DNA from 3 places in the Lentzea sp. genome. Region 1 is predicted to be linked to each of the others. Evidence: riboswitches for the same ligand, from Rfam matches in the RefSeq annotation. Region 1 holds a riboswitch; each other region holds the start of a gene.

Region 1 (7,604 bases):
TGTCGAGCGGCCGCGGCGGCGTCGCGCCGGGCAGACGGCGGGCGAAGCCGGGTAGGGTGGAGTCACCGAAGGCATGTCGCGCAGCAGCGGTCGAGCTGGTGCCGCCTCGGGCGCATCACGTAGCCCGGCATTCACCTCTTCTCCCACGCTCATCGGAGTCTTGCATGCCCACGTCCCTACCTCTGATCATCGACGTCGACGACCAGCCCGACACGACCGGCGGTTGCGCCGTCTGCCCCCACCCCCGGGCCGGGCATGACGCGCTCAGCGTGCGGTACTGCACCGCCACCGCGGTGTCCGCGCTACCGCGCGGCTGCATCTGCCCATGACCGCCCGCTTGCGGCCAAACGGCATCCACCGTGCAGGGGAGACGACGAAGTACTTCGGCATCGAACTGCAGGTCTTCCGCCCACGCCGAACCGATCTCGACTCCCGGTGGCGCCCGCCAGGCGCCGAATGTCATCCAGTCACGACCCCTGGTGCGCCTGGAACCCCGGTGCTCGCTCGACCGCCACGAGGAATTCCGACCACGGAGGCATCATGGCCACGGCCACCTGCTCACCGAGCGCGCCGCCGCAGGAGTGTCGACCTGTCCCGCGAGCTGCTGTCCGGAGCAGGCTTCGGACGCTGATCGCGGTGTCGTCGGCATCACCACCGACAGCGTGCGCGAGGTCAGCAAGGTCTTGTGGCCGGCGTGCGACTGCACGGACGGCGTGAACGTCTCGCTCGTCTTCTCCCTCGACCGGTACCGGGAGGTGGTCGACGCCTGTCGCACCGGTTCGGAGGCGGCTCGCCTCCACGGGCTCGACTTGGCCGGCATCCACTCGGGCGCCTCGTTCTGCTTGCCTCGTCCACGAGGTCCAAGTGGCGTACCTGGCCACGTGACGCCGCCGCGGCCTGGCCGCGCCGGGAGCGCGGTCGCTGTGGGTATCCACCGGGTTGAAGAACCCCGCCTGCCCGGACACGACGTACGTGTCGAGCTGGTCCGTCGACACCATGCTGGAACCGACGCTCGAGGCGCGCGCCGAACATGGCACCGTGATCCCCTCGTGCTCGAAGAGGTCCACGGTCCGGCCCAGGACGTGCGCAGTGAGATGGCGCGGCTCGGGATCGGCCACCGCGAGGTCACCGAAGAACCGGTTACCGTCTGCGGCGAGTTCGGCCGCCACCTGTCCGAGGAGATGCCGGCAAAACGTTGACGTGGCGGGTCGCGGCCGCGCGGGTAGACGTCGTGCTCGCTGATCGTGCCGCCGCGGTTCCGGGTGATGTGGTCCACCGCGTGCGCGATCGCCGTCCCACGGCCGTCGGCGGACGCCTCCTCCCTGGTGAGGTGCGTACTGGAGGCCTGGTCGTTGCCCTCCTGTCGGGTCGTCCGGTCGAGCACCCGCGCCCGTGCCCGGCACACCACTCATCCTCCGGTCGGCGACTCCGGCCACGCGGCCTGGGCCTGTGCGGCGGTGGCGTAGGTGGTGAAGAAGGTGTCCAGCCCGATGAGCACGAGGGTGCGGGCGAGGTGCCGGGGCACACCGGCGAGCACCAGGCCGGCCTCCGCCGAGCGCGCGATGTTGCGGGCGGCGATCAGCACGGAGATGCCGCTGGAGTCGCAGAACAGCAGTCCGGTCAGGTCGAGCACGACCTGCTGGCCCGGCCGCGGCGAGAGCGCCTCGACGGCCCGGAGTGCGCTCGGAGCCGAGGCGGAGTCGAGCTCTCCGGCGAACTCGAGCACCGGACCCGCTTCCAGGTCGAGCGTGACGACGGTGAACGAGGTCATGGTCTCTTCTCTCCAGGCAGGCGCACGCTGAGTGCAAGGAGCGCGGTGTCGTCGTCGACACCGTCGCCGAAGCTGTCGAGCAACAGGGACACCGCGGCCACGGTCTCGGTCGCGCTGCCGACGTCGAGGGTGTCAGCCCAGTCGAGCAGCTCCTCCTCGTCGTAGCGGACGCGGCCGTGCGGGCCTCGGTGAGTCCGTCGGAGTGGAGCAGGAGTGTGTCACCGGGCCGCAGGTGTAGCGCGACCTCGACGAAGCGGGCGTCCGGTAGCGCGCCGATCAGCTGACCGCCCCTGGTGTCGAGGAGCTCGGCAGTACCGCGGTGGCGGATCACCAGTGCCGGTGGGTGCCCGCCACTCGCGAGGGTGACCTTGGCGCCGTCCTCCGCCGGTTCGAGCAAGCCGTGGATGGCGGTGCAGAACGGCGGCGCCGCGCCGTGCTGATCCTTGAGCAGCGCCGTGCCGAGGCGTTCCAGCACGGAGGCGGGACCGGGCTCCTGCACGGCGGCGGCGCGCAGCGTGTAGCGGGTCAGCGACGTGACCACGGCGACTTCCGCGCCCTTTCCGGACACATCACCGAGGAAGAACGCCCACGTGTCGCCGGTGAGGGAGAAGAGGTCGTAGAAGTCGCCGCCGACCTCGTCCGCCGAGGCGGGGTGGTGGTAGGCCGCGATGTCGATACCGGGCACGTCCGGCAACGAGGGCGGCAACAGCGTGCGTTGCAAGGTGGAGGCCAGCAGCTGCACCCGGTCGCGTTCCCGCTCCGCCTCCTGGCGTGCGCGCAGCAGCTCGTGCTCGTAGGCGCGCCGGTCACCGGCGTCGAAGACGGTGCTGCGGATCAACTGAGCCGTGCCGTCCGCGCTCGTCCTGACGGTCGAGCCGACCAGCACGGCCATTCGCGTGCCGTCCGCGCGCACCAGTTCGAGCGCGATGCCGTCGGTCTCGCCGCGCAGGCGCAGCATCGGCGCGAAGCACGCCTCGTGGTGCATCCGGTCGCCGGCGGGGAGCAGGTCGGTGAACCGCCGCCACCCGAGCAGGTCCGCGTGTTCGTGTCCCAGCCATCTCAGGAGCGTGCCGTTGATCTTGGCGATCGTGCCGTCCATCAGCGTGGACAGGTAACCGCACGGTGCGTGCTCGTACAGTTTCTCGGCGCTGTCCTTGAGCAGCGCCGAGAAGGCAGTCTGCCTCCCGGACTCCTCGCCGCTTCCCGCGGATCGGGTCACCGTGCGCCCGCGAACACCAGCGCGATCGCCGGGTCCGTGCGGCAGAACGCGGTGACGACCTCGGGCCGGCACCGCTGCGACAGGTCCGGCACGTCCAGCTCCCACAGGTTCCGGTCACCGCCGAACCCGTGGGTGAGCAGCACCAGCGGAGCGTTGTCGCGGCCCGTCACGTTCACGTCGTTCCTGCACCGCGTGTTCATCTGCGCATCCTGTCACTCGGGTGTGAGGGCGGCTGTTCGGTGCTGCCCGGTGCCGCTGCCGCTCGGCGTCCGGTAACGGGGCGAGAGCCGCGTCGGCCGACTGCACCGCGCCGACCGCGTTCGTCCGCATCCCGCAGGCGAAGCGGATGCGCCGGATGTCCGTCCGGCGGTCGGCGGCCCGGTGTCGGTGAGGTGGTGCCGCCGGGTCCGGGGCGGCTCACCGGGCTCAGTGGTTGTACGTGGCCTCGAGCGTGGAGCGGCGGGTGGTGACGTCACCGGGATCGTCGCCGAAGACGATCAGGTGGAGCGTGGTCTGCCTGACCGGGTTGTCGGTGCGGCGGGTGTCGTGGCCGCCGGTGACCAGCAGTCCACCTCGTTGCAGGGCGGGCCGCAGCGCGGCCAGCAGCGCCGCGATCGGTGCTGTCGTGGTGAGCTTCGTGGACTCCGCGGGCCGGTCGAGGGCGTCGGGGCGGACGGTGCGCAGCGCCAGCAGCGGGATGGAGCCGCCGGTGATGCGGAAGTTGAGGTCGAGCAGGACGAGCTTGCCGTCGTAGGTCTGGGCGCAGTCGAGGCTGCACATGCCGCGGTAGCCGACGTCGGCGGCGCGCTGGACGACCGCCAGGCATTCGGTGAGCAGTTCGGCAGGGAGGGGGACGATGAGCCCGAAGCGGCCGCCGGTGTAGACGCCGTGGGCGTCGACGCGCTGGTCGGTGACGGCGAGCAGGCGGGCATGCCCGTCGGCAGCGACGTAGAGCTGGACGCCCCAGTTGCGGTCGATGTTCAGGTACTCCTCGACGACGACCTCGTGGAGGACATCGGTGAACGCCGGCAAAGTCACGACGTCTCCCGCGCGGTGCAGGTAGACGTCGAGACTGGCGCCGTGGGCGGCATTGGTGGCGGCTTTGAGGACCCAGGACTTCTCGGTGGGGGCGGCCTCGGCGAGTTCGCCGACCGTCAAGATCTGGCGGCGGGCTTGGAACCGCGGGTCCACGAAGGTGCTGATGCTGGCCTTGTTGTTGAGATAACCGACGAGTTCGGCGCTCTTCACCGAACGTTCGTCGGGGCTCACGTCGGGGGGCTGCGGGTATTCCATGGACAGGCGCAGGCCGTCGCTGAGGGCTTCGCTGACGCGAGTGGCGAACTCGGCTTCTGTGCGGAACTCCCGTGCATCGGTGCCCACGGGCAGACCACCATCGCGGAGGATGGCGATCAGGTTGGGTTCGGTGCCACCGGCACTGCTGATGACGGGAGTGCCGGCGGCGACGGCGAGGGGACGGGCGGACAGGACGTCGCGGATGTTCCGGTGCCGGCTCGACGGCACCGCCGGCTCCTGGGCGGGGCGGGCGCAGACGGCGACGTCGGGGCCGTAGATGTCGGTGAGGGTGCGCGGAGCGGCTGTGGCGGGTGTGAATGCCGGAGCGGTGATGGGGTCTCCCTTGTGGGGGTGGTGCTGAGCCCGGTGAAGGGCGTGGAGTGGGGTGAACCTTCCGCGAGCGTCGAACCGCCACTGGAACCAGGCGGCGTGCGCTCTCAGGCGAAGCGGCGCCTGTCGGCGTGAACCCGAGGCAACGTGAACCTCAACTGTCTCACGTCCCGCGGCTTTTGGGTGCGTCTGCGACGAACGCTGTTGAAGTTGCGGTGGTCCGGCGTACCCGCGCCGTGGCCGCAACACCGTTGCCAGACGCTTCGGGAGGCCGGCCTCCGTCCCGGAGCTCGGCCCGTGATGGCGGCCCGGTGAGGCACTCCGGCGGCAGCCGAGGTGACGAACAGGGCCGAATCTCGCTGCCTCAGGGGAAATCCTGGTCCGGCTGTGTCCTCGTCGTGATCGACATGACGACGGCGAAGTGTTCGCTCGCGGAGCTGCTCTTGATGGTCGACCGGCGCCCCGGCCCGAGTCCACAGCAGACGAGGATCGCGGACTTCCGCGGCACACGGCACGCCACGGCAGGTGTTGCCGGCCTTTGAAGTGCCACGCGGTCACGACGCCCGTCAGGGAGTCGGCCGGCTTCATCAGCACGCCACCGTGCACAGTGCCGATGAGGTCGGTGTCGTGGTCGTACGTGATCCGCGACCACGTCAGCCGGGAGGCCGTCGCAAACCCCGACCCGACACCGGTCCACCACCGCGACGGGCTCGACACCGCCCATCCCGTCGCGGCCGGAACGCTGCGGCTCAACGGGTTGTGGTCGCCACGTCAGACCGTGCGCGCCGAGCGCCGTGATCGTTTGGGTACCGGTCCAACCCGGCGACACGCCCACTAGATGTAGGTGTCGATCACTCGACCGCGCCCATGTATTGTGCCGCAGAGCTGGTTCGGCCGATCATCCAGATCGGTCGTCGCAAGAGGGAACCCGGTGTGAGTCCGGGACTGCCCCGCAGCGGTGAACGGGAACGAAAGCCGTCAGAAGCACTGGACGAGGTTCGTCTGGGAAGCGACGGCCGGTAGGAGCCGACTGAGTTGGTCTCAGCTCGGCAGTGCCCGTGAGTCCGAAGACCTGCCAGCGCCCCGCACGCGCGTTCGCGTGCGGGTGTCCGAGGCCCCGAGGGAGGGCGGGAGGACGTGGCGGTCGCGCGCGCCCGTCTACTCCTCGCTGCTCTCGTGGCCACCCCGAGCTCGCGAGGAGAGAGCTGTGACGGCGGTCGACACGGTCACCACCACTATGCGCGTCAAGAAACGCAACGGTTCACTCGAACCGGTTGACCTCAACAAGATCGTGCGCGCGGTGGAGCGCTGCACGGTCGGTCTGCACGACGTCGACCCGCTGCGGGTCGCGACCAAGACGATCAGCGGCCTGTACGACGGCGCGACGACCGAGGAACTGGACAAGCTCTCGATCCAGACCGCGGCCGCGCTGGTGGCCGAGGAGCCCGAGTACTCCAAGCTCGCGGCCGGCCTGCTGGCGGCGTTCATCGAGAAGGAAGTGCGCCGCCAGGGCGTGCAGTCCTTCAGCCAGAGCGTCGCGCTCGGCCACACGGAGGGCCTGATCGGCGACGCGACCGCGAAGTTCGTGGCCGCCAACGCCCGCAAGCTCGACGACGCGATCGACCTCGACGGCGACCGCCGGTTCGAGTACTTCGGCCTGCGCACCGTCTACGACCGCTACCTGCTGCGCCACCCGTCCAGGCGGTCGGTGATCGAGCAGCCGCAGTACTGGCTGCTGCGCGTGGCGTGCGGTCTCTCGCACACCGCGTCCGAGGCAATCGACTTCTACCGGCTGATGTCGTCGCTGGCGTACCTGCCCAGCTCGCCGACGCTGTTCAACTCCGGCACGGTGCACACGCAGATGTCCTCGTGCTACCTGCTCGACTCGCCGCGCGACGAGCTGGAGTCGATCTACGACCGGTACAAGCAGATCGCCCGGCTGTCGAAGTTCGCCGGCGGCATCGGCGTGCAGTGGTCCCGGGTCCGGTCACGCGGCGCGTTGATCCGCGGCACGAACGGCCACTCCAACGGCATCGTGCCGTGGCTGCGCACACTCGACGCGTCGGTCTCCGCGGTCAACCAGGGAGGGCGCCGCAAGGGCGCCGCGTGCGTGTACCTGGAGACGTGGCACCCGGACGTCGAGGAGTTCCTGGAGCTGCGCGACAACACCGGTGAGGACGCCCGCCGCACGCACAACCTCAACCTGGCCAACTGGATCCCGGACGAGTTCATGCGCCGCGTCGAGGCCGACGGCGAGTGGTCGTTGTTCGACCCCGACGAGGTGCCCGAACTGGTCGACCTGTGGGGCGACGAGTTCGACCGCGCCTACCGCGGCGCCGAGGAGGCCGGCCGCGCGGTGCGCACGGTCAAGGCCCGTGACCTTTATGGACGGATGATCCGCACGCTCGCCCAGACCGGCAACGGTTGGATGACGTTCAAGGACACCGCGAACCGCACGTGCAACCAGACCGCCGAGCCCGGCAACGTGGTGCACCTGTCGAACCTGTGCACGGAGATCCTGGAGGTCACCAGCGACGAGGAGACCGCGGTCTGCAACCTCGGCTCGGTCAACCTCGGCGCTCACATCGACGACACCGCGGGGACGATCGACTGGGAGCGGCTGCGTTCCACGGTCCGCACCGCCGTCGTGTTCCTCGACCGCGTGATCGACATCAACTACTACCCGACCGAGCAGGCGGCGCGCTCCAACCCGCGCTGGCGCCCGGTGGGGCTCGGTGTCATGGGCCTGCAGGACGTGTTCTTCAAGCTGCGCCTGCCCTTCGACTCGCCGAAGGCCCGTGAGCTGTCGACGCGCATCGCCGAGGAGATCTACCTGACGGCCCTGGAGTCGTCGGCCGAGCTCGCCTCGTCCGCGGGCGCGCACCCGGCGTTCGCGGAAACCCGTGCCGCCAAGGGAGATCTGCAACCCGACCTGTGGGGCGTCACGCCCACGCAGACCGAGCGGTGGAGCGCCTTGCGCGAGCGGGTGAG
Region 2 (7,604 bases), on a different contig from region 1:
GTGTCGAGCTGAGCGGCCGCGTCACGTTCGACGGCCAGCTCGTCATCGGCGTGCAGGGCGTGCAGCCACATGCCCACCGGATCCGGGGACGCTCGGTCGCCTACCTGCCCCAGCACCCTGGGGCCGCGCTCAACCCGGCCCGGCGGATCGGCTCCGTCCTCGGCGAGCTCGCCCGCCTGCACACCGGTGACCAGGACGCGGTCGGCGACGCGCTGCGCACCGCCGGGCTCGAAGACGACCGGGCGTTGCGGCGCCGGTTCCCGCACCAGTTCTCCGGAGGGCAACGCCAGCGGATCGCACTGGCCGAGGCGCTCGTCTGCCGGCCGCGGGTGCTCGTGCTCGACGAGCCCACCACCGGTCTGGACACCGTCACGAAGCTGCACGTCGTGGAACAACTGGCGGAGCTCGCCCGCACAGGGCTCGCGATCCTGCTGCTGACCCACGACCTGCCGGTCGTCTCCGCCTTGGCCGACAACGTCGTCGCCCTGCGAGCCGGACGCGTCAAGGCCGTCACGGTCACGCGCCCGGAGCCGATCGCCGTTCCCTCGCCGGCCCGCGAACCCGGGGCTGGTCCCGTCCTGGAGGTCGTCGGGCTGGGCGCGACGCACCGCACCGCCGGACGGTCGGTTTCCGTGCTGCACGACGTGTCGTTCGCCCTCGCTCCCGGACGGTGCCTGGGGCTCGTCGGAGCCTCCGGGAGCGGCAAGACCACTCTGGCGCGATGTCTCGCCGGTCTGCACGACCGGGTGCTCGGTGACGTGCGGCTTGACGGTCGCCCGCTACCGGTGCTCCGCCGCCGTTCCATCGAGGACAAACGCCGTGTGCAGTACGTGTGGCAGGAAGTCCGGGGTTCGTTCGAGGAAGGTCGTCCGGTGCTCGGCGAGGTGGCCCGCACCGCTGTCCGGTTGCGCGGCCTGAGCACTGCGGACGCCCGCGCCGAGGCCGTCGACCTCCTGGCCGAGCTGGGCGTGGACGAGCAGACGGCGAGCCGGCCGCCGGCGCGCATGTCGGGCGGTGAGCTGCAGCGCGCTGCCCTGGTTCGAGCGCTGCTCGCGCGTCCCGACGTGCTGGTGTGCGACGAGGTCACCACCGCGCTCGACGCGGATTCGGCCCGCAGTGTGCTTGACCTGCTCACCCGGCTTCGCCGGGATCACCGCACCGCCGTGGTGCTGATCAGCCACGACCTCCGGGCGGTGTGCGCCGAGGCGGACCACCTCGTCGTGCTCGAGTCCGGGTGCGTCGCCGACAGCGGTCCGCCGGGCGAGCTGCTCGTCTCTCCCGGTTCCCCCGTCACCGCGGCGCTCGTCGAGGCCGCCGAACTCGGCATGTCGGCACACGAACCAGAGGAGATCGGGCATGGCTGACCACAAAGCGGTCGCGACGGCGTGGGTCGAGCGGTGGGACCGCCAGCAGGAGCACTACATCGCCGGACGCGAGGAACGCTTCCAGGTGATCGGCGACGTCGTCGAACACGTGTGCGCGCAGGTCGACGCGGCGTTGGTCGTGGACCTCGGCTGCGGCCCGGGCTCGTTGTCGACGAGGCTGCACGCGAGGGTTCCCCACGCGACGATCGTCGGCGTCGACGTGCACCCGTTCCTCCTCGGCCTCGCCCGCCACACCCGGCCGGCGGAGGCGCCCGTCGACTACGTCCTGGCCGACCTCGCCGAGCCCGGCTGGACCGCGCACGTGGGCACCGCCCGCCAGTGGGACGCCGCGGTGTCGACCACCGCGTTGCACTGGCTCGAACCCGACCGTCTGCGCGGCGTCTACGCGGACCTGGCCGAGGTGATCCGTCCCGGTGGGGTGCTGGTCAACGGCGACCACCTGCACTTCGAGCAGCCGGTGCTGCGGGAGCTGGCCGAGTTCGTGCGCGACCGCCACGCTGAACGAGCGGGTGTGCTCGCGAACGAGGACTGGCGCGCCTGGTGGGACGAGGCCCGCTCCGATGCCGGGCTGCGCGAGTTGTTCACCGAGGAGGAGCTGACCACCAAGGCGGGCGGCTACGGCAACGACCTCAGCGTGCGCTGGCACGAGGAAGCACTGCTGCGGGCCGGGTTCAGCGACGTCGGGGTCGTCTGGCAGTACGGCGACGACCACGTGCTGGTCGCCGTGCGCTGAGCGGACGGGAACCGTTCCCGTTCGCTGCACGGGGGGCTTGCAGGTGACGGGGGTGGCCGCAAGAGGCCACCCCCGTCACCACGTCACGGTTCTGGCGCATCGCGTGGTGACCCGACCAGAGCGTCTCCGGACCGTCCACGAATGCGGCGTGGTTTCGGGGACATCAGGAAAGGATCGGAAGTTCTGCGACCACCTCGGAGGTGGCTCGGGCGAAGTTGAACGTGACGAAGTGCAGGCCTGGTACTCCTTCGGACAACAGCCGTCGCCCGAGCAGGATCGCCTGTTCGACGCCGAGCGACCGCACGGCCGCGGGATCGTCCGCGATGGCGGCGAACCGCTCCGCCAGGTGCGGCGGGAACGGTGCTCCGGACAACTGCTCCGACCGCGCGATGGTCCTCATGGTCGTGACCGGCATCAGCGACGGGATGATCGGTGTGGCACAGCCCGCGGCCGCCACCCGATCTCGAAGCCTCAGGTAGTCGTCCGCGTCGAAGAACATCTGCGTGATCGCGTAGTCCGCTCCCGCCCGGCACTTCGCCACGAAGTGCGCCGAGTCCTCCTCGACGCTCGCCGAGCGAGGATGCCGATGCGGGAACGCCGCCACCCCGACGCAGAAGTCGCCGTGCTCACGCAGCAGTGTCACCAGCTCGCTCGCGTACTCGACACCTTCCGGGTGGCGGACCCACTCGCCGGCGACATCACCGGGCGGATCTCCCCGCAACGCCAGCACGTTGACGATTCCCGCGTCGGCCAGCGCCCCGACGAACGCCCGCAGATCGCGCACCGAGTGGCCGACCGCGGTCAGGTGGACCACCGGCAGCATCGTGGTGTCGTCGGCGATCCGTGCCGCCACCGCGATCGTGTTGTCGCGGGTCGACCCGCCCGCGCCGTAGGTGACGGACACGAACCCCGGTCTCAGCGACTCCAGCGACAGCACCGGCCCGTCGGCGGCCGGGCGCTCCCGGACCGTGCTGAGGCGCGCGGAGCCCGCGGCGTGCGCGGTGAGCGCACGCCGCGGGGAAATCTGCCCACTCGTCACGCGCGGGCCCTCAGCTGCCGGGTGGCCGCGACCAGGTTGCTCAAGGTGGCCCGCACCTCCGGGTAACCGCGGGTCTTGAGGCCGCAGTCCGGGTTGACCCACAAGCGCTCCGCCGGGAAGGCCGCGGTCGCCACGCGCAGGTGGCCGGCGATCTCCTCGACGGACGGGACGCGTGGCGAGTGGATGTCCCACACGCCAGGGCCTGCCTCGTTCGGATACCCGGCTTGGGCGAGGCCGTCGACGATGGCCATGTTCGACCGCGCCGCTTCCAGGCTGATCACGTCGGCGTCCATGTCCACAATGGCCTGCAAGACGTCCCCGAACTCGGCGTAGCACATGTGCGTGTGGATCTGCGTGTCGTCGCGGACGCCCGCCGTCGAGAGCTGGAACGACGTGACCGCCCAGTCCAGGTACACGGCTCGGTCGGCGGTGCGCAGCGGCAGGGTCTCCCGCAGCGCCGGCTCGTCGACCTGGATCACGGAGATGCCCGCCGCCTCGAGGTCCGCCACCTCGTCGCGCAACGCGAGCGCGACCTGCCGTGCGGTGTCACCCTCCGGCTGGTCGTCGCGGACGAACGACCACGCCAGCATCGTCACCGGACCGGTCAGCATTCCCTTGACCGGACGCTCGGTCCGGCTCTGCGCGTACGTGGACCACTCCACGGTCATCGGCGCCAGGCGGGCCACGTCGCCGACGATCAGCGGCGGCCGCACGTAGCGCGTGCCGTAGGACTGCACCCAACCGTGTTGCGTGGCAAGGAATCCCGTGAGCTGCTCACCGAAGTACTGCACCATGTCGTTGCGTTCGGGCTCGCCGTGCACCAGCACGTCCAAACCGATCTTCTCCTGTTCGGCGATGACGGAACGGATCTCCGCGCGCATCGCCTCCAGGTAGGCGTCCTGGCCGAGGTCGCCCGCCCGCAGTGCCGCGCGGGCCTTGCGCAGTTCCTGCGTCTGCGGGAACGACCCGATCGTGGTCGTGGGCAGCTCGGGCAGGTTCAACCGCTCCCGCTGGGTCTTGCTCCGCACGCCGTACGTGCTCGCCCGGTGCAGGTCCGACTCGGTGACGGCGGCGACCCGTTCCCGCACTGCGGGCACCTTCACGACCGGGGAGGAGGCACGCGAGGCGAGCCGGGTCTTGTTGACGTGCACCACGGTGGCGATCGCGGACCGTCCCGCGGTCAGCCCGCGGCGCAACGTGACGATCTCGTCGAGCTTCTGCCGGGCGAACGCCAGCCAGCCGGCGATCTCGGAGTCGAGGCCGGCCTCCAGCGTCACGTCGAGCGGCACGTGCAACAGCGAGCAGGACGCGGCGACGTCCACGGTCCCGGCGAGCCCCAGCAGGGTGCCGAGGGTGCTCAGCGCGGCCGCGAGGTCGGCGGCCCAGATGTTGCGGCCGTTGACGACACCGGCGACCAGCCGCTTGTCCGGGATCCCGCCCACGGCCGCGAGCGCGTCGAGGTTCGCGGCGGCGTTGCCGGTGAAGTCGACCGCCAGACCTTCGACCGGCGCGGCGGCCAGCACCGGCAACGCGTCGCCGAGCCGGTCGAAGTACGACGCGACGAAGATCTTCGGCCGCACCTGCTCCGCGGCCAGCACCGCGTAGGTCTCGGCGACCCTGGCCAGCACGTCCGCCGGCTGGTCGGTCACGAGGACGGGCTCGTCGAGCTGGACCCACTCCGCACCGGCCTCGCGCAGCTGACGCAGCAGGTCCACGTACAGCGGCACGATCCGATCCAGCAGGTCGAGGGGCTGGAACCCATCCGTGCCCGTCGTGTCCTTGGCCAGCAACAGGAACGTGACCGGGCCGACGAGCACCGGACGGGTGGTGACGCCCTCGGCCTTCGCCTCGGCGAACTCGGTGAGGGGCTTGGTCGCGTCCAGGGTGAAGCGGGTGTCCGGCCCGAGTTCGGGCACGAGGTAGTGGTAGTTCGTGTCGAACCACTTCGTCATCTCCAGCGGCGCGGCGTCGGCCGTGCCGCGCGCCATCGCGAAGTAGCGGTCGAGCTGACCCGCGGGAGTCGTCGTGTCCGGCACAGCGGCGAGGTGGCGCTCGGGAACCGCACCGAGCATCCAGGCCGTGTCCAGCACGTGGTCGTAGAACGAGAAGTAGTTGCTCGGCACCTCGTCGACACCGGCCGCGCGCAGCTCCGCGAGACTCTGCTGCCGCAGCTCGCGAGCCGTGCCGAGCAGGGCATCGGCGTCGCCACGACCGGCCCAGTACGACTCGATCGCCTTCTTCAGCTGTCGTTGCGCACCCTGGCGCGGATAGCCGTACACGGTCGCGCGGCTGGTCGGAACGGTCTGGGTCACGGGGCTCTCCTTCGCGAGTCCACGTGGACCTGCGGAACGAGCGCGTGACAACCCACGACCGATGCCCGGCCGTGAACCGCCAACGACCCACCCGCGAGGTCTCGGCCTGCACCCACGGTCGTGGATGCACAGCGGGCAGGTCTTCGGACTCGTGGGCGGTCCGGCTCACGCCGGGTTCCTACTGGCCATCGCTTCCCAAACCCGGCTCGGGCTCAGTGCTCGCCTCTCGAAGAGGCTGATGGCGGTCGTTCCCACTCACCGCTGCGGGGCAGTCCCGGACTCTCACCGGGTTCCCTCTTGCCTCGGCCACCGCCATCGTGCTCACGGAGGCCGAACCAGCTGCACACCCACTGTAGCGGCACGGGGCCGCCTGATCACCAGGTGTCGTCCCGGCCTGGGAGAGCCGGAACCGACGCCACCCGCCCGTAGCGGTGTGCCGGACGGGCGCGCGGGTGAGGCCGGGTGGTGACGCTCTAACGTTGCCCTCAGGTTCATCCGGGACGATGTGCGGCAAAACCATCGACCGGAGGGGGACGGACCGGCGTGCGGATCATGATCGCGGACGACGAGGCGGCCATCCGCGAGTCCCTGGAACGGGTGTTGCAGGTCGAGGGGTACGACACCAGCACCGTCGCCAACGGGCTCGCCGTGCTCGACGGGATCGGTGACGACGCGCCGGATCTGCTGATCCTCGACGTGATGATGCCCCGCCTCGGCGGGGTGGAGACCTGCCGACGGTTGCGGGCGGCGGGCCGGGACCTGCCGGTGCTGATGCTGACCGCCCGCGACCAGGTGTCCGACCGGGTCGCGGGGCTGGACGCGGGCGCCGACGACTACCTGCCCAAGCCGTTCGCCACCGAGGAGCTGCTGGCCAGGGTCCGGGCCCTGCTGCGCCGCCGGGTGCCGGGTGACGACGAGTCGCCGGTCCTGGCGTTCGCCGACCTGCGGGTCGATCCCGACAGGTTCGAGGCGTGGCGGGGCGAGCGGCCGCTCCACCTGACGCGGACCGAGTTCTTCCTGCTGGAGGTCCTCGTGCGCAACGCGACCAGGGTGCTGACCCGGGGTGAGCTGTTCGAGGCGATCTGGGGCTTCGACATGAGCGTCACCTCCAACAACCTCCAGGTGTACGTGAGCTACCTGCGCCGCAAGATGGAGGCCGGGGGCGAGCCGCGGTTGATCCACACACGGCGCGGCCTCGGGTACACGGTGCGGGAGACCCCTCCGTGAGCAGGCGGTTGCCCCGGTGGTGGCGTCGGCAGTCCCTGCGGACCCGGCTGACGGTGATCGCGGCGACGGCCATCGCGGCCAGCGTGTTCCTGGCCTTCCAGGTGGCCAGCGAGCTGCTGGACGGGGAGCTGCGCACCACCGTGGAGGAGCAGCTGCGCGCCGACTCCCGCTTCCTGGCGGCGAACGCGGAGCGCGCCGGTCTGGCGCGGGTCGAGCTGCCGCCGTATCCCGGATCCGGCCGGCTGGTGCGGGTCGTCCTGCCCGACGGCTCGGTCCGGACGCCGGACGGCCAGCCCGCGCTGCCCCCGGTCAGCGAGCAAGCTGGGCGCGTGGCCCAGGGCGCGTCGGCCGACCTGATGGAGTCGCGCGACAGCGACGACGACGGCTACCTCGTCTACACGCTGCGGGCGGGCGGCGGTGCGGTCCAGGTGGCCCGCGCCGCCGACGACACGCCGATCAACGAGTTCGGGTTCGGCATGCTGCTGATCGGGCTGCTCTGCGTCGTCTGCGGCGCCTTCGTCGGGCGGGCCGTGGCACGGACCGGGCTGGCGCCGATCGACCGGCTGACCGCCGCCGCGGTCCGGGTCGCGCAGACCCGCGACCTCGACGCCGGCATCCCGGACGAGGGCGGCGGGGAGATCCGGCAGCTCATCCAGGCGATCAACGACATGCTCGCCGCGCTGCGGGACTCCCGGCTGGCCCAGCGGCTGCTCGCCGAGGACGCCGCCCACGAGCTCAAGACCCCGCTCACCAGCCTGCGCCTCAACATCGAGCTGCTGATCAAGCTCGACCGGCGCGGCACCCTGGACAGCGCACTGCCCTCGGCGAGCCGGACCCGGCTGCTCACCGACCTCGGTGCCCAGGTGGCCGAGCTGAGCACCCTCGCCGCCGAGCTGACCGACCTGGCG
Region 3 (7,604 bases), on a different contig from region 1:
GTTCGAGGTCGTGGACGTCCGCGACGCCCCTGACCGGCCCGGCCGGGAGCTCGTGTTCGTGGCGCGGCGCGTCAGCTGACGAGTGCGGGCTGCTTCCAGGCCCGCACCAGCCACGGCAGGACCAGCGGCAGCCGGTCGGCCACGATGTCGTGCAGCACCAGGACCATCCGCCCGGACCGCCGCGGTCCGGCGTCGAGCCACACGACGTGCATCAGCACGCCGGCCTGCAGGTCGAGGCCCGCCTCCGCCTCCGCGAGGGCCGCGGGGGTGGCGGTGACGGGGTCGGTGACCTCGTGGTGGGCGAAGCCGGAGCGGCACAGCTCGGGATGCAGTTCCACCAGGGACTCCATGGCCGCGGCCAGGCGTCCGACGCCCAGCCCGGCCCGAACCTGCACCGTCATCGCTCTCACGTTAGGAGAGCCTAACCTAGGTTCCACGACGGGTCGTCGACTGAGTCCCACGACACGGTCCGGCCGGATCGGGTCGTGGGGGACCTCAGTAGCCGTCGCCTCCCCAGAACTGCTCCTCCAGCGTGTCCGCCGTGCCGGCGAGCAGCTGGAGCGGGTCGGTGAACTCGTGGATGTCCAGGTCGGCCAACGGCAGCGAGTGCCGCACGACCACGTGCTCCCCCATGATCGCGAGACCGCACGCGACCGTGGAGTTGCCGACCTCCTCCAGCACCGCGCGGAGGTCCACCTGCGAGGCCAGCCCGCACGGGGAGGCGATCTGCACCCACTCGTGCATCTTGTCGAGCACTTCCCTGACGACGATCACGACCTGCGTGCGTTCGTCGTCGCCCTCGTCCACGTCCCCGAAGGTGAAGAGGATCCTCAGCTCTTCGCCGTCGTCGTGGATGACGTCGTACTCGGCGCGGACGTAATCCGCGAGGTCTCCCCAACTCGCCATGGCGCAACCCTACTGGCCGCGATGGCCCACAGCCCGACGACCAGCACGGCGCCGACCTCGGCCACGAGCAAGATCCTCTCGGTGTAGCCCAACGGGAACACGCGCCACCACCGAACGCCGGACGTCATGCCCACCGCAATGGCGTACAGGATCGGCATGAACGCGACAACGCTCAACAAACCGGACGCCATCGTCCACCTGGCGTGTCGCCCCCACACGGCGTGCCGTAGCCACGGCCGCGCGAGCGCGATGACCGCGATCGGCAGGCTCACGAACGCGAGCATGCTCCCGAACCGGTGGATGCTGCCGCTCATCTCGTTGGTGCCCATCGCCCAGTTCGTCTTCGGGAACGCCACCACGAGCAGCAGGCCCACCGACCACAGCACGAGCGCCACCGACCCCGGCGACCGCCACCGGGCCAGCCCGCGGTGGACGAGCGCCGTCAGGATCGCGAGCGAGCCGAACGCGAGGAGCAGCACGGCCACGTCGAAGACCAGCCGGTGCTCGCCCAGCGCGTACTCGCTGATCGTGCGGCGCAGCGGCCCGACGTTCAGGTCGAGCAGCCCGACCATGGCCACCGTGGCGACGACGGCGAGTGAACCGCCGGCGGCGGCGAGTCGAGGAATCAGCACATAACGGTCAACGCTCGCGTGCGGGCGAGGGGTTCCGGCATTCAGGGAACCGACAGGAACCGCTCAGCCCAGGACGCTCCCGCAGGTGATGTTGACCTGCGCGCCCGTGATCGTGCGGCCCCAGTCCGACGCCGCGAACAGCGCCGCCCTGCCGACGTCCTCCAGCGTCGCCACCCTGTTCAGCGGTGACCGGCGGAGCATGTCCGGCTCGACCACGCCGCGGAAGTCCTCCGGGACGGACTCGGGCACGCCCGCCGTCTGCAACGTGACGACGCGGACGCCGTGCGGCCCGAGCTCCACGGCGAGCTGGCGGCGCATCGACTCGACCGCGTCGAACGCGGCGAGCAGCCCGCCGAGCTGCCACTCCCGGTGCGCGGAGGGGTCGCCGGTGCCGCCGAAGAACAGGATGACGCCGGACTTCTGCCTGGTCATGTGGCGTGCGGCCGCCCTGGCGGTGAGGAACTTCGACCGGACGGCCGAGACGACGGGGCTGAGGTAGTCCTCGACGCTCATCTCGACCATCGGCGTGCCCTGGACGTCGTTGTCGGTCGTGACGTTGACGGAGATGTCCAGGCGCTCGAACGTGGCGGCGTGCTCGTCCACGGCCCGCTCGTCGAGGGCGTCGACCACGGCGTACCGCGCACCGAGCTGCTCGGCTCTGGCCTTGAGCGTCGCCTCGGTCCGCCCCGCGAGGTGCACCTCGGCCCCCGCCGCCGCGAACGCCGCGGCGATGGCGCCGCCGATGCTGCCCGCGCCGCCGTAGATGACCGCGGTCTTCCCGTCGAGGTTCATCGCTTCACCGGTCATGGCCCGAGACGATAACTCCTATTCGAGCGCTACGGCCGCTTCTTCCTCGACCGCGCGGGCCACTGCGTTGAGCGCCGGCGAGTCGAGCTTCCACTGCTGCCAGTACAGCGGCACGGACACCGTCCGGCCCGGCGCGAGGTCGACCAGGCCGTCCTGCAGCTGCTGCGGTGGCACCATCCCCCAGCCCAGGCCCGCGACGATCGCCCGCACGTACACCTCGGACGACGGCACGTAGTGGCGGTGGTCGGACGCGCCGCGGCCGCGGGTCAGCGTGCGCACGAACCGGTCCTGCAGGTCGTCGTTGCGGTCGAACACGACCACCGGCGCCCGCGGCAGCCACGACTTGAGCGGCCCGTCCTCGTAACGGTCCACAAAGGACCGCGTGGCCATCGCCGCGTACCGGATGTGGCCGAGCCGGCGGACCTCGCAGCCCGCAACGGGTTCCCGCGACGACGTCACCGCCGCCATCACCAGGCCCTGGCGCAGCAACGCCGTCGTGTGGTCCTGGTCCTCGCGGTGGAGGTCGAACGAGATCCTCGGCTCCGGCGGGACCCGTTGCAGCGCGGGCAGGAACCACGTGGCGAGCGAGTCGGCGTTCACCGCGATCGGCACGCGCACGACGGCGTCCTCGCCGAGCGCCGCGTCGAGGTCCTGGTCGAGGGCGAGCAGCTGCCGGCCGTAGCGGACCAGCACCTCGCCGGACGGGGTGAGCCGGACCGGCCGGGCGCGCACGAGCAGCACCCGGCCGGTGCGCTGCTCCAGAGCCTTGATCCGTTGCGAGACAGCGGAAGGCGTGACGTGCAGCGCGGTGGCTGCCGCGTCGAACGTGCCCGCGTCGACGACCGCGAGCAGCGTGCGCACCAGGTCGAGATCCATCACGAGCGCTAATGCTACGTAAGAATCTTTAGCTGGTCTCATCAAGAACGCGTGAATACCGTCGGAGGGGTGACTGACCTGTTCCTCGGCTTCGGCACCATGATGACCCTCATCGTCGCGATCGGCGCGCAGAACGCTTTCGTGCTGCGCCAAGGACTCCGGCGCCAGGCCGTGGCGAAGGTGGTCGCCGTGTGCGCCGTCTCGGACGCGATCCTCGTCGCGGTGGGCGTCGCCGGGTTCGGGGCGATCGTCCGCAGGTGGCCGTCCGTGATCACCGCCGCCGCGGTCGTGGGCGGGATCTTCCTGCTGGGCTACGGTTTCCTCGCCGCGCGGCGGGCGTTGCGGCCGTCCGCGCTGACCGCCTCCGGCGAGGCGTCGGGCCGCCCCGTGCTCACCGCGCTCGCGCTGACGTGGCTCAACCCGCACGTCTACCTCGACACGCTGCTGCTCCTCGGCTCGATCGCGGCCGGCCGGTGGCTCTTCGGGATCGGCGCGGTCACCGCGAGCGTCACCTGGTTCGTCGCGCTCGGGTTCGGCGCGCGCCTGCTCAGCCCGCTGTTCGCGAGGCCCCGCGCGTGGCGGGTGCTGGACGGCGTGATCGCCGCCGTGATGACCGTCCTCGGAGTGGTGCTGATCGCCGGAGCGTGACGCGCGCATGTTGGGTGGTGATCAAGCAGCCACCACCACATGTAGTATCTGCCGCGCTGGTGGTTCACCGGCCCGGAGCACCGGGCGAGTGAGGCAAGAGGGAACCCGGTGGAAGTCCGGGACTGCCCCGCAGCGGTGAGTGGGAACGAAAGCCGTCAACGAAGCACTGGGGTCCGCCCTGGGAAGCGACGGCCGGTAGGAGCGTGCCCGGCGCCCACGAGTCCGAAGACCTGCCACCGGTGTGCGCGCAAGCCTGCGCGCACCACACGGTGCCCCGAGGGAGGGCGGCTGTGTGCACCGGTGGCGCGCGTCCGCTGGTGCGCGCACGCGTTTCCTCGGGCTTGCTCGCGAGGAGAGAGCGTGCCCGACCGCCCACCAGCGCTGGATCGACTGTCCGAGGTCGTCCACGAAGCGTGTGCCGACCTGCCCAACGCCTCGGCGGAGGCAGTCCTGGCCGAGACCAAGCGCAACCTCTACGACGGCATCACCGACGCCGAACTGGCGCTGGCGCCGATCATGGCCGCCCGCACGATGGTCGAACAGGACCCGGACTACTCCTCCGTCAGCGCCCGGCTGCTGCTGGACAAGCTGCGCGCCGAGGCCTGCGGCGTCCCGCTGACGCACGCCGAGATGACCGAACGCTACCCGTCGTACTTCGCCTCGTTCGTCCACCACGGCATCGGCCTGGACCAGCTCGACCCGCGGCTCGCCGGCTTCGACCTGGCCCGCCTGGGCGCCGCCCTGGACGCGTCACGCGACCTGAACTTCCAGTTCCTGGGCATGCAGACCCTGTACGACCGCTACTTCCTGCACCACGACGGCCGCCGCTACGAGCTGCCGCAGGCGTTCTTCATGCGCGTCGCGATGGGCCTCGCGCTGCAGGAGGACGACCGCGACGCCCGCGCGATCGAGTTCTACGAGCTGCTGTCGTCGTTCGACTTCATGTGCTCGACGCCGACGCTGTTCAACTCGGGCACCACACGGCCGCAGCTGTCGTCGTGCTTCCTGACCACCGTGGACGACGACCTCGCGGGCATCTTCCACGGCATCAGCAACAACGCGCTGCTGTCGAAGTTCGCCGGCGGGCTGGGCAACGACTGGACCCCGGTGCGCGGGATCGGCGCGCACATCAAGGGGACCAACGGCAAGTCGCAGGGCGTGGTGCCGTTCCTGAAGATCGCGAACGACACGGCCGTGGCCGTGAACCAGGGAGGGAAACGCAAGGGCGCGGTCTGCGCCTACCTGGAGACCTGGCACATCGACGTCGAGGAGTTCCTCGACCTGCGCAAGAACACCGGCGACGAGCGCCGCCGCACCCACGACATGAACACCGCGAACTGGGTGCCGGACGAGTTCCTGCGCCGGGTCCGCGCCGGCGGGCGGTGGACGCTCTTCTCCCCCGACGAGGTGCCGGACCTGCACGACGCGTTCGGTGACGAGTTCGCCGAGAAGTACCGCGCCTACGAGGAGAGAGCGGACAACGGCGAGATCAAGGTCTTCCGGCGTCTGCCCGCCGTCGACCTGTGGCGGCGCATGCTGACGATGCTGTTCGAGACCGGGCACCCGTGGATCACGTTCAAGGACCCGTGCAACCTGCGGTCGCCGCAGCAGCACAGCGGTGTCGTGCACTCCAGCAACCTGTGCACCGAGATCACGCTCAACACCACGGTCGACGAGGTCGCCGTCTGCAACCTGGGCAGCGTCAACCTCGCCCGGCACGTCACCGCGGACGGCATCGACCACGCGCGGCTCGCGAAGACCGTGCGGACGGCCGTGCGGATGCTCGACAACGTCATCGACGTGAACTACTACACGATCCCGGAGGCCAGGAACTCCAACCTGCGGCACCGGCCCATCGGCCTGGGGCTGATGGGTTTCCAGGACGCGCTGTTCACGCTCGGCACGCCGATGGCGTCGCAGGAGGCCGTGGAGTTCGCCGACCGCAGCATGGAGGAGATCAGCTACCACGCGATCACCGCCAGCGCCGACCTCGCCCGCGAACGCGGCGCGTACGCGTCGTTCGACGGGTCGTTGTGGAGCCGAGGGGTTCTGCCGATCGACTCCGTCGAGATCCTCGCGCGCAACCGCGGCGCCGGCGAGCTCGAAGTGAACCGCGAGTCCACCTTGGACTGGGACGCCGTGCGCGAGAAGGTCGAGCGCGGCATGCGCAACTCCAACGTCATGGCCATCGCGCCGACCGCGACGATCGCGAACATCACCGGCGTGAACCAGTCGATCGAGCCGCTGTACCGCAACCTGTACGTGAAGTCGAACATGTCCGGCGACTTCACCGTCACCAACCCCGACCTGGTGCGGGCGCTCAAGCAGCGGGGGCTCTGGGACGAGCGGATGATCTCGGACCTCAAGCTGCACGACGGCAGCCTCGGCGCGATCGACCGGGTGCCGCCGCACCTGAAGGCGTTGTACGCCACGGCGTTCGAGGTCGACAGCGCGTGGCTGGTCGAGGCGGGCAGCCGCCGGCAGAAGTGGATCGACCAAGCGCAGTCGCTCAACCTGTACCTGGCCGAGCCGAGCGGCCGCAAGCTCGACGAGCTGTACCAGCTGGCGTGGGTGCGCGGGCTGAAGACGACGTACTACCTGCGCACGCAGAGCGCGACCCACGTGGAGAAGTCCACGTTGCGGGGCACCGACGGCAAGCTCAACGCCGTCTCGCCCGTCACCGTCACCGATCCCAGCTGCTCGATCACCGACCCGGACTGCGAGGCCTGCCAGTGACCACGAACATCGAAGCCGGTGCCGGACGGGTCTCCGTCGACGACAAGGCGATGATCAACTGCCGGGCCGACGTCAACCAGCTGCTGCCGCTCAAGTACCACTGGGCGTGGGACAAGTACCTCAACGGCTGCAACAACCACTGGATGCCGACCGAGGTCTCGATGCAGGCCGACATCGGCCTGTGGAAGTCCGCCGACGGGCTGACCGACGAGGAACGCCGCATGATCAAGCGGAACCTCGGCTTCTTCGCGACCAGCGAGTCGTTGGTGGCCAACAACATCGTGCTCGCGGTCTACCGGCACCTCACCAACCCCGAGTGCCGCCAGTACCTTCTCCGCCAGGCCTTCGAGGAGGCCGTGCACACCCACACGTTCCAGTACATCTGCACCTCGCTCGGGCTGGACGAGGGCGAGCTGTTCAACATGTACCGGGAGATCCCGTCCATCACGGACAAGGCCGCGTGGGCGTTGCAGTTCACGCAGCACCTGGAGGACCCGGAGTTCAGGACGGGCACGCCGGACCGCGACCAGGCGTTCCTCAAGGACCTCGTCGCGTTCTACGTGGTGTTCGAGGGGATGTGGTTCTACACCGGCTTCGCGCAGATCCTGTCGCTCGGCCGGCGCAACAAGATGGTCGGCATCGCCGAGCAGTACCAGTACATCCTGCGCGACGAGTCGATCCACCTGAACTTCGGCATCGACGCGATCAACCAGATCAAGATCGAGAACCCGCACCTGTGGACCGGCTCGTTCCAGCAGGAGGTGCGGACCATGCTCGCCGAGGGCTGCGAGCTGGAGATCGCCTACGGCCGCGACACGATGCCGAACGGCATCCTGGGGATCAACGCCGAGCTGTGCGAGCAGTACATGCGGTTCATCACGAACCGCCGCTGCGCACAGCTCGGCCTGGAGCCGGTGTGGGGGCAGGCGGAGAACCCGTTCCCGTGGATGTCGGAGATGATGGACCTGAAGAAGGAGAAGAACTTCTTCGAGACCCGCG

Evidence for each region. A riboswitch is a leader RNA that binds a small molecule or an ion and turns the genes downstream of it on or off. The one in region 1 is predicted to bind cobalamin.
Region 2: another riboswitch for cobalamin. It lies ahead of metE (5-methyltetrahydropteroyltriglutamate--homocysteine S-methyltransferase); the one in region 1 lies ahead of VF330_RS25175 (ribonucleoside-diphosphate reductase subunit alpha).
Region 3: another riboswitch for cobalamin. It lies ahead of VF330_RS10800 (ribonucleoside-diphosphate reductase subunit alpha); the one in region 1 lies ahead of VF330_RS25175 (ribonucleoside-diphosphate reductase subunit alpha).

Annotation. Positions count from the first base shown of each region.
Region 1 covers NZ_DASVFL010000229.1:1,162-8,765, forward strand. Annotated here, with positions in the region: gene VF330_RS42100 (RGCVC family protein) at 165-329, shown strand; gene VF330_RS25145 (hypothetical protein) at 539-820, opposite strand; gene VF330_RS25150 (hypothetical protein) at 1,050-1,199, shown strand; partial or broken gene VF330_RS42105 (DUF2188 domain-containing protein) at 1,241-1,408, opposite strand; gene VF330_RS25155 (STAS domain-containing protein) at 1,409-1,771, opposite strand; partial or broken gene VF330_RS25160 (PP2C family protein-serine/threonine phosphatase) at 1,998-2,870, opposite strand; gene VF330_RS25165 (hypothetical protein) at 2,987-3,190, opposite strand; gene VF330_RS25170 (hypothetical protein) at 3,417-4,511, opposite strand; cobalamin riboswitch at 5,483-5,707, shown strand; gene VF330_RS25175 (ribonucleoside-diphosphate reductase subunit alpha) at 5,821-7,604, shown strand, end outside.
Region 2 covers NZ_DASVFL010000209.1:15,231-22,834, reverse strand. Annotated here, with positions in the region: gene VF330_RS23165 (ABC transporter ATP-binding protein) at 1-1,364, shown strand, start outside; gene VF330_RS23160 (class I SAM-dependent methyltransferase) at 1,357-2,118, shown strand; gene VF330_RS23155 (methylenetetrahydrofolate reductase) at 2,282-3,157, opposite strand; gene metE (5-methyltetrahydropteroyltriglutamate--homocysteine S-methyltransferase) at 3,154-5,469, opposite strand; cobalamin riboswitch at 5,587-5,824, opposite strand; gene VF330_RS23145 (response regulator transcription factor) at 6,013-6,696, shown strand; gene VF330_RS23140 (HAMP domain-containing sensor histidine kinase) at 6,693-7,604, shown strand, end outside.
Region 3 covers NZ_DASVFL010000083.1:10,713-18,316, forward strand. Annotated here, with positions in the region: gene VF330_RS10765 (class I SAM-dependent methyltransferase) at 1-79, shown strand, start outside; gene VF330_RS10770 (hypothetical protein) at 72-401, opposite strand; gene VF330_RS10775 (hypothetical protein) at 496-906, opposite strand; gene VF330_RS10780 (DUF998 domain-containing protein) at 831-1,538, opposite strand; gene VF330_RS10785 (SDR family oxidoreductase) at 1,602-2,345, opposite strand; gene VF330_RS10790 (LysR family transcriptional regulator ArgP) at 2,364-3,221, opposite strand; gene VF330_RS10795 (LysE/ArgO family amino acid transporter) at 3,321-3,869, shown strand; cobalamin riboswitch at 3,913-4,121, shown strand; gene VF330_RS10800 (ribonucleoside-diphosphate reductase subunit alpha) at 4,230-6,605, shown strand; gene VF330_RS10805 (ribonucleotide-diphosphate reductase subunit beta) at 6,566-7,604, shown strand, end outside.